DNA from 2 places in the Lysinibacillus sp. YS11 genome. Region 1 is predicted to be linked to the other one. Evidence: a T-box and tRNA genes for the amino acid it is inferred to sense, from the RefSeq annotation. Region 1 holds a T-box; the other holds one or more tRNA genes.

What was found. The T-box of region 1 lies ahead of LBYS11_RS15765 (valine--tRNA ligase). A T-box ahead of a tRNA ligase gene usually reads a tRNA of that ligase, here a tRNA-Val.
Region 2: it encodes a tRNA-Val, which carries the amino acid that the T-box ahead of LBYS11_RS15765 (valine--tRNA ligase) is inferred to sense. The anticodon was not compared.

Annotation. Positions count from the first base shown of each region.
Region 1 is NZ_CP026007.1:3,169,147-3,173,548, reverse strand. It holds gene LBYS11_RS15780 (SRPBCC family protein) at 1-172, shown strand, start outside; gene LBYS11_RS15775 (valyl-tRNA synthetase) at 343-1,017, shown strand; gene LBYS11_RS15770 (hypothetical protein) at 994-1,188, opposite strand; T-box leader at 1,291-1,548, shown strand; gene LBYS11_RS15765 (valine--tRNA ligase) at 1,629-4,274, shown strand.
Region 2 is NZ_CP026007.1:3,868,714-3,873,115, forward strand. It holds gene LBYS11_RS19410 (S-layer homology domain-containing protein) at 1-377, opposite strand, end outside; tRNA gene LBYS11_RS19415 (tRNA-Leu) at 1,019-1,099, opposite strand; tRNA gene LBYS11_RS19420 (tRNA-Cys) at 1,146-1,219, opposite strand; tRNA gene LBYS11_RS19425 (tRNA-Gly) at 1,228-1,302, opposite strand; tRNA gene LBYS11_RS19430 (tRNA-Gln) at 1,308-1,382, opposite strand; tRNA gene LBYS11_RS19435 (tRNA-His) at 1,387-1,462, opposite strand; tRNA gene LBYS11_RS19440 (tRNA-His) at 1,498-1,573, opposite strand; tRNA gene LBYS11_RS19445 (tRNA-Trp) at 1,586-1,659, opposite strand; tRNA gene LBYS11_RS19450 (tRNA-Tyr) at 1,673-1,756, opposite strand; tRNA gene LBYS11_RS19455 (tRNA-Thr) at 1,766-1,841, opposite strand; tRNA gene LBYS11_RS19460 (tRNA-Phe) at 1,854-1,926, opposite strand; tRNA gene LBYS11_RS19465 (tRNA-Asp) at 1,942-2,017, opposite strand; tRNA gene LBYS11_RS19470 (tRNA-Met) at 2,021-2,095, opposite strand; tRNA gene LBYS11_RS19475 (tRNA-Val) at 2,122-2,197, opposite strand; tRNA gene LBYS11_RS19480 (tRNA-Glu) at 2,213-2,287, opposite strand; tRNA gene LBYS11_RS19485 (tRNA-Ser) at 2,312-2,403, opposite strand; tRNA gene LBYS11_RS19490 (tRNA-Asn) at 2,409-2,485, opposite strand; rRNA gene rrf (5S ribosomal RNA) at 2,502-2,617, opposite strand; rRNA gene LBYS11_RS19500 (23S ribosomal RNA) at 2,730-4,402, opposite strand, start outside.

The sequences.
Region 1 (4,402 bases):
CCTCGCAGAAAGTATCGACGCTGAAAATACTAAAATGACAGGATTCTTAGAAGTCATTGCAGGCGGGTTAGCTGGCCCTGTTCTCAATCCGATTTTTAAACCGATCGTACCAAAGGCAACTCAAATGCTAACAGATCGTGTAGCTAATAAAATTAAATTAGTAAATGTTTAATGATACGAACATCCATGGGAATGGCATGCTAGACTATTACTTCTAGCATGCCATTTTTTTAGTAGTATCTATTTTTAACTCTGTTCAAATGGCAACATCCTAGCATACTATCCTTCAAATCGTCATATGATGCAAAGGGAGGGATTATTATCGAATACAAAACTTGGAATATGCGCGAAACATTTTGTTTTCCTGGATATGGCTGCCCAACTGAAATAGCAGCTGTTCAAATTAAGCCACAGTGGCAGGCAATGCAGTTAGAGGATTCTTTGCGACTTATGGGCATCTATCATATCACCGCACACGTTCGCTTTGATTTTCAAGATATGCAAGCATTTGCAGAAAATGAAGATTTAATTACAATTGATGCCCTTGATATTCAAGGAGATACTGGTTATTTTGAGTATGCCGTTCCTTTACATGTGGATTTACCAAAAGAATCAGATGTCAAAGATTTAATGGTCAAGGATATTCGCCCTAGTCTAACAAATCAGATGTGTCAGCTTGAGTGGACAGTCACAAGCGCTTTCAATGAGTATGAACCTGTTGTTGAAAAAGATGTGTTAGACAATCCGCACCTATCAACACATGCTTTCGAACAAGAGGAGACATTGGCTGCAATTGAAGAAAGTGTTCAAGTGAAACAACCTGCCGCAGTAGCAGCAGCTTCACGCCAAGAGAATTCTACAACAGTTGACCAAAAAGCTGTATTAAGAGAATCCTCAAGCCATATTGTTGTACGCGAATCCAGTACTTGGCATGAAGTGCCTTCTATGATTTGGGATCTAACAGAAGAATATACACCGCTTAAAGTTCGTGTTTCAAATGATGTCTTTCAAAAGTAAATAGCAGAGAAGTAGCAGGAGTAATAAGAAGACTAAATCACCTGATGTTGGCACAATAATGACACGGATAAACTGAAAAGCACAAATCGGCACGATGATGGTTCTGCAATAAAAACGAACTTGTCGTAGCCAAGGTGGTAAAAGCCAAGGGTTATACTTGCGTCGTCGCATTTGAATTGTCACTTCCTTTTCTATTTACTTTCCTCTTACTAAAAGATGACTAAATCACTTGAAAAATGACACGATCCTGCGGTACAATAAGGAAAATCAAATACAGATGCTATGATAGGGAAGAGTAAATTTTGACTACATTTTCAGAGAGGAAACGGTAGCTGAGAAGTTTCTATTTGTACGAAATTGAAGGTAGCCCTTGAGCAGCTTTAGTGAACTAATAGTAGTTAAAGCCGGTTAAACACCGTTACCGAATTGAGAGCCAGTAGAATAGGCTGAGAAAATATGTTATTTAATATTTATCTTAACCCTGCTGGAATTAAAGGTGGTACCGCGAACTAAAACTCCTTCGTCCTTTTAGACGAGAGGAGTTTTTTTATTGGGTAAAAAATAAATAGTATTTCTTTACCAACAGTTTTCAAACAATAGGAGGAGTCAATATGACAGAAAACATTTCAATGCCAACTAAATATGACCCACAGTCCATTGAAGCTGGTCGCTATGAATGGTGGTTACAAGGGAAGTTCTTCGAGGCACAGCCTGAAAGTGGGAAAAAGCCCTATTCAATCGTTATTCCACCACCGAACGTAACAGGTAAATTACACCTTGGTCATGCTTGGGATACAACATTACAAGATATTCTCATTCGTATGAAACGCATGCAAGGCTATGATGCCCTATGGTTGCCAGGTATGGACCATGCTGGTATAGCAACACAGGCAAAAGTAGAAGCCAAGCTGCGTGAGGATAATATTACACGTTATGATTTAGGACGTGAAAAATTCCTCGAAAAAACATGGGAATGGAAAGAAGAGTATGCTGGACATATTCGTGATCAATGGGCAAAGCTTGGTCTTGGATTAGATTATACACGTGAACGTTTCACATTAGACAAAGGTCTTTCAGATGCCGTAAAAACAGTTTTTGTTCAGTTATATGAAAAAGGTTTAATTTATCGTGGTGAACGTATTATCAACTGGGACCCAGCAGCAAAAACAGCATTATCTGATATCGAGGTAATTTATCAGGATGTGCAAGGTGCCTTCTATCATATGAAATATCCATTAGCTGATGGCTCTGGCTATGTAGAAGTTGCTACAACACGTCCCGAAACAATGCTTGGTGACTCTGGGGTAGCTGTTCACCCGAACGATGAGCGTTATCAGCACTTAATTGGTAAAAACGTTATTTTACCGATTGTAGGTCGCGAAATTCCAATTGTTGCTGATGAGTACGTTGATATGGAATTTGGTACTGGGGTTGTAAAAATGACACCAGCCCATGATCCGAACGACTTTGAAGTTGGTAATCGTCATAATCTAGAGCGCATTCTAGTAATGAATGAAGACGGCACAATGAATGACCTTGCTGGCAAATATAAAGGAATGGATCGCTTCGAATGCCGCAAGCAAATTGTTGCTGATTTACAAGAAGCAGGTGTGTTAATTCGCATTGAAGAGCATATGCATTCAGTAGGACACTCTGAACGTTCTGGTGCTGTTGTTGAGCCATATCTTTCAGCACAATGGTTCGTTAAAATGCAACCACTTGCTGATGCTTCCCTAGAGCTGCAAAAGGACGAAGAAGGGAAAGTAAACTTTGTTCCTGCTCGTTTTGAAAACACATATTCCCGCTGGATGGAGAATATACGCGATTGGTGTATTTCTCGTCAATTATGGTGGGGCCATCAAATCCCAGCCTGGTACCATAATGAAACAGGCGAAATATACGTAGGTAAAGAAGCCCCAGCAGATGCAGAAAACTGGACGCAAGATGAAGATGTACTAGATACATGGTTCTCTTCAGCACTATGGCCGTTTTCTACTATGGGTTGGCCAGATGAAGCAAATGAAGAATACAAACGTTACTATCCAACAAATACATTAGTAACAGGCTATGATATTATTTTCTTCTGGGTTTCTCGAATGATTTTCCAAGGCCTTGAGTTTACAGATCAACGTCCATTTAAAGATGTGCTAATTCATGGTTTAGTACGTGATGGTGAAGGGCGTAAAATGAGTAAATCACTTGGCAATGGTGTTGATCCAATGGATGTCATTGAACAATACGGTGCAGATTCATTACGCTACTTCTTAGCTACTGGTTCATCACCTGGTCAAGATTTACGCTATACAACTGAAAAAGTTGAAGCAGTATGGAACTTTGCCAATAAGATTTGGAATGCATCACGTTTTGCGCTTATGAATATGGATGGTATGACATATGATGAGATCGATTTAACTGGTGAAAAATCTGTAGCTGACAAATGGATTTTAACGCGCTTAAATGAAACGATTGAACGAGTAACCTCTCTTGCAGAGCGTTATGAATTCGGCGAAGTTGGCCGTGAATTATACAATTTCATTTGGGATGATTTCTGTTCTTGGTATATTGAAATGGCAAAATTACCACTTTACGGTGAGGATGAAGCAGCTAAAAAGACAACTCGATCTATTTTAGCTTACGTACTAGATCAAACAATGCGTCTTTTACATCCATTTATGCCTTTCATTACAGAAGAAATCTGGCAGCACTTACCACACGAAGGTGAATCTATTACAGTGGCAGCATGGCCAACAGTACGCACAGATCTTCATTTTGCTGATGAAGCAGATAATATGAAGCTCCTAATGGATATTATACGTTCAGTACGTAATATTCGTGCGGAAGTAAATACACCGATGAGCAAAAAAGTACCGTTATTTATTTCAGCGAAAGATGCAGCAACAGCAGCTGTACTTAAAGATAATCAAGCATATCTAGAAAAATTCTGTAATCCTGACACTTTAACAATTGGTGAAGGTTTAGAGGCCCCAGGACAATCAATGACTGCTGTTGTGACAGGAGCACAGGTATTCCTGCCTCTTGTTGGACTGATCAATCTTGAGGAAGAAATTGCCCGTCTTGAAAAAGAATTAGAGAAATGGGCAAAAGAAGTAAAGCTTGTTACAGGTAAATTATCGAATGAGAAGTTTGTATCGAAAGCACCGGAAGCGTTAGTCAACGCAGAACGTGAGAAATTAGCAGATTACGAAAGCAAGCATGCAGTTGTGTTAAAACGTTTAGAAGAATTAAAAAATATGTAAAGACGAAGCAATGGATGACGAAAAAGTCATCCATTGCTTTTTTTTATGTAGAGCTAAAGATATACATTGAATTAGGAAAAAATATATAGTATTATTTTAAATAAATTGGTCTAATAGATGATGTGCAG
Region 2 (4,402 bases), 700 kb from region 1:
TCAGATCCCACAATAATTCCTTTATCGGCTAATGCAGCAATATATTTATAGAAATTATGCTTTTCAGAGACATCTTTAAATCCTGGGTTCTTAATATTAGTTGTATCTAAATCTAATGCAAGTGCGATGATTTTTGCAGCATGGGCGCGAGTTAAAGGTTCTTTTGGACGGAAAGTACCATCTTCATAGCCACTTATAATATTACGTGCATGTAAACTATTTACTGCTTCATAAAAGTATGCATTTGACTGTACATCTTTGAATTTAGTTGCAGCTGCGTTAGCATTTGGTATCACTGTCACTAAACTACCTACCACAACAGATGCTGTAACTGTAGATGCTATTATCTTGTTAAAATTTTTATTCTTTTTTTTCATAATCTCACATTCTTTCCCTCATTATTGATGGTGACTTATTTACTAATAAATAGTAATTTGCGATATATCTTTTTGTATGTTTTTTTAAATTGGAATATCTCCCTTTCTTATTATAATTCCACAATGGTTTTTGGGTAGTTATTACCAAATATTTTAGATATATCCTTTTTTGCTTTCCATTTTAGAGAAATTAGTCTACCTATCATACAAATGTGGTAAAAATATTTTATAATAAATAGTAAAATTAATATATATAAATTTTGAATTAATAGAACAAAAATTTTAGTTCAACTTCATGCATGACCCATACGTTGTGATTGATGTTTTCATGTTTCATCGATACAAAACATATCTTAATGCCACTTGTTTCTAAGTGAAGGAAGAAACTAAACTCTGTCTTGTCATTTTCTGCTTTTAAGAGGCAAGTACACATTAATTTATCAGTTAACGTTACCATAATGAAGGTAGATTATATTAAATAACTTTAGTTTGCTAATACAGCGCAAAATATAGCTGCTGTAAAGGCAAAAATATGACCCATTCAGTCCCCCGCTCCTTTATCTATGTTTATATACTTTCTATAATTTTTTACAACAAAAAAAAGAACCCCTGATATATCAAGGATTCTTCGTTGTAATTGATACCGGTGGTCGGGGTCGAACCGACACTCCAAAGGAACACGATTTTGAGTCGTGCGCGTCTGCCAATTCCGCCACACCGGCATAATGGAGATAAAAAAATCGGATAAACCGATTAACAGTTAAAATATGGAGGCGGCAACCGGATTTGAACCGGTGATAAGGGTGTTGCAGACCCGTGCCTTACCACTTGGCTATGCCGCCGTCATACATGGAGCGGAAGACGAGGTTCGAACTCGCGACCCCCACCTTGGCAAGGTGGTGTTCTACCACTGAACTACTTCCGCAAAAATGGCTGGGGTACTAGGATTCGAACCTAGGCATGACGGAATCAAAATCCGTTGCCTTACCGCTTGGCTATACCCCAACAATGGGGCGACTGATGGGAATCGAACCCACGAATGCCGGAACCACAATCCGGTGCGTTAACCACTTCGCCACAATCGCCATTGTATTATGATGTTTATTAATTTTATATTAGATGGGGCGACTGATGGGAATCGAACCCACGAATGCCGGAACCACAATCCGGTGCGTTAACCACTTCGCCACAATCGCCATAAAATTAATTGGCAGGGGCAGTAGGAATCGAACCCACACCAAAGGTTTTGGAGACCTCTATTCTACCGTTGAACTATGCCCCTAAAATAATAAAACTGGTGGAGGGGGACGGATTCGAACCGCCGAACCCTAAGGAGCGGATTTACAGTCCGCCGCGTTTAGCCACTTCGCTACCCCTCCGGGAAAATCTGGTGCCGGCTATAGGAATCGAACCCACGACCTACTGATTACAAGTCAGTTGCTCTACCTGCTGAGCTAAACCGGCAAAAAAACAAGATGGGTCAGGACGGAATCGAACCGCCGACACTTAGAGCTTCAATCTAATGCTCTACCAACTGAGCTACTGACCCATATTTTAAAATAAATGGCGGTCCCGACCGGGATCGAACCGGCGATCTCCTGCGTGACAGGCAGGCATGTTAACCGCTACACCACGGGACCATTTGGTTGCGGGGGCTGGATTTGAACCAACGACCTTCGGGTTATGAGCCCGACGAGCTACCACTGCTCCACCCCGCGATAATACTATAATGTTGTAAAAATAATGGTGGAGGATGACGGGCTCGAACCGCCGACCCTCTGCTTGTAAGGCAGATGCTCTCCCAGCTGAGCTAATCCTCCATCTGGGTATTGAATTGGTGACCCCTACGGGATTCGAACCCGTGTTACCGCCGTGAAAGGGCGGTGTCTTAACCACTTGACCAAGGGGCCATCGTTTGGAACACATCAAAGTGTTGGCGGAGAGTAAGGGATTTGAACCCTTGAGACAGTGTTAACCGCCTACACGATTTCCAATCGTGCTCCTTCGGCCACTCGGACAACTCTCCAAGAATGGCTCCGAAGGCAGGACTCGAACCTGCGACAACCTGATTAACAGTCAGGTGCTACTACCAACTGAGCTACTTCGGAATAATTTTAGTATATAGCCTAGCGACGTCCTACTCTCACAGGGGGAAGCCCCCAACTACCATCGGCGCTAAAGAGCTTAACTTCCGTGTTCGGTATGGGAACGGGTGTGACCTCTTTGCCATCATCACTAGACTATTTGAAAGACAATACTTATTATAACATATCTTATAAAAATTACAAGTATATTCTAATATTTTATTCTTTCAAAACTGGATAAACGGTGCATTGAAAGTTTCAAACTTTTTTGGTTAAGTCCTCGATCGATTAGTATTCGTCAGCTCCATGTGTCACCACACTTCCACCTCGAACCTATCTACCTCATCGTCTTTGAGGGATCTTACTTACTTGCGTAATGGGAAATCTCATCTTGAGGGGGGCTTCATGCTTAGATGCTTTCAGCACTTATCCCGTCCACACATAGCTACCCAGCGATGCCTTTGGCAAGACAACTGGTACACCAGCGGTGTGTCCATCCCGGTCCTCTCGTACTAAGGACAGCTCCTCTCAAATTTCCTACGCCCACGACGGATAGGGACCGAACTGTCTCACGACGTTCTGAACCCAGCTCGCGTACCGCTTTAATGGGCGAACAGCCCAACCCTTGGGACCGACTACAGCCCCAGGATGCGATGAGCCGACATCGAGGTGCCAAACCTCCCCGTCGATGTGGACTCTTGGGGGAGATAAGCCTGTTATCCCCGGGGTAGCTTTTATCCGTTGAGCGATGGCCCTTCCATGCGGAACCACCGGATCACTAAGCCCGTCTTTCGACCCTGCTCGACTTGTAGGTCTCGCAGTCAAGCTCCCTTGTGCCTTTACACTCTACGAATGATTTCCAACCATTCTGAGGGAACCTTTGGGCGCCTCCGTTACCTTTTAGGAGGCGACCGCCCCAGTCAAACTGTCCGCCTGACACTGTCTCCTGCCCCGCTAAGGGGCATGGGTTAGAATTTCAATACAACCAGGGTAGTATCCCACCGACGCCTCCTTCGAAGCTGGCGCTCCGAGATCTCTGGCTCCTACCTATCCTGTACAAGTTGTACCAAAATTCAATATCAGGCTACAGTAAAGCTCCACGGGGTCTTTCCGTCCTGTCGCGGGTAACCTGCATCTTCACAGGTACTATAATTTCACCGAGTCTCTCGTTGAGACAGTGCCCAGATCGTTACGCCTTTCGTGCGGGTCGGAACTTACCCGACAAGGAATTTCGCTACCTTAGGACCGTTATAGTTACGGCCGCCGTTTACTGGGGCTTCAATTCGCAGCTTCGCTTGCGCTAACCACTCCTCTTAACCTTCCAGCACCGGGCAGGCGTCAGCCCCTATACGTCACCTTACGGTTTTGCAGAGACCTGTGTTTTTGCTAAACAGTCGCCTGGGCCTATTCACTGCGGCTCTCATGCGCTTGCACGCTCAAGAGCACCCCTTCTCCCGAAGTTACGGGGTCATTTTGCCGAGTTCCTTAACGAGAGTTCTCTCGCACACCTTAGGATTCTCTCCTCGACTACCTGTGTCGGTTTGCGGTACGGGCACCTCTCACCTCGATAGAGGCTTTTCTTGGCAGTGTGAAATCAGGAACTTCGTCCATACGGACTCGCCATCACAGCTCAACGTTACAGTGTGCGGATTTGCCTACACACACGCCTTACTGCTTGGACGCGCACAACCAACGGCGCGCTTACCCTATCCTACTGCGTCCCCCCATTTCTCAAACGGTGAGGAGGTGGTACAGGAATATCAACCTGTTGTCCATCGCCTACGCCTATCGGCCTCGGCTTAGGTCCCGACTAACCCTGAGCGGACGAGCCTTCCTCAGGAAACCTTAGTCATACGGTGGACGGGATTCTCACCCGTCTTTCGCTACTCATACCGGCATTCTCACTTCTAAGCGCTCCACCAGTCCTTCCGATCTGACTTC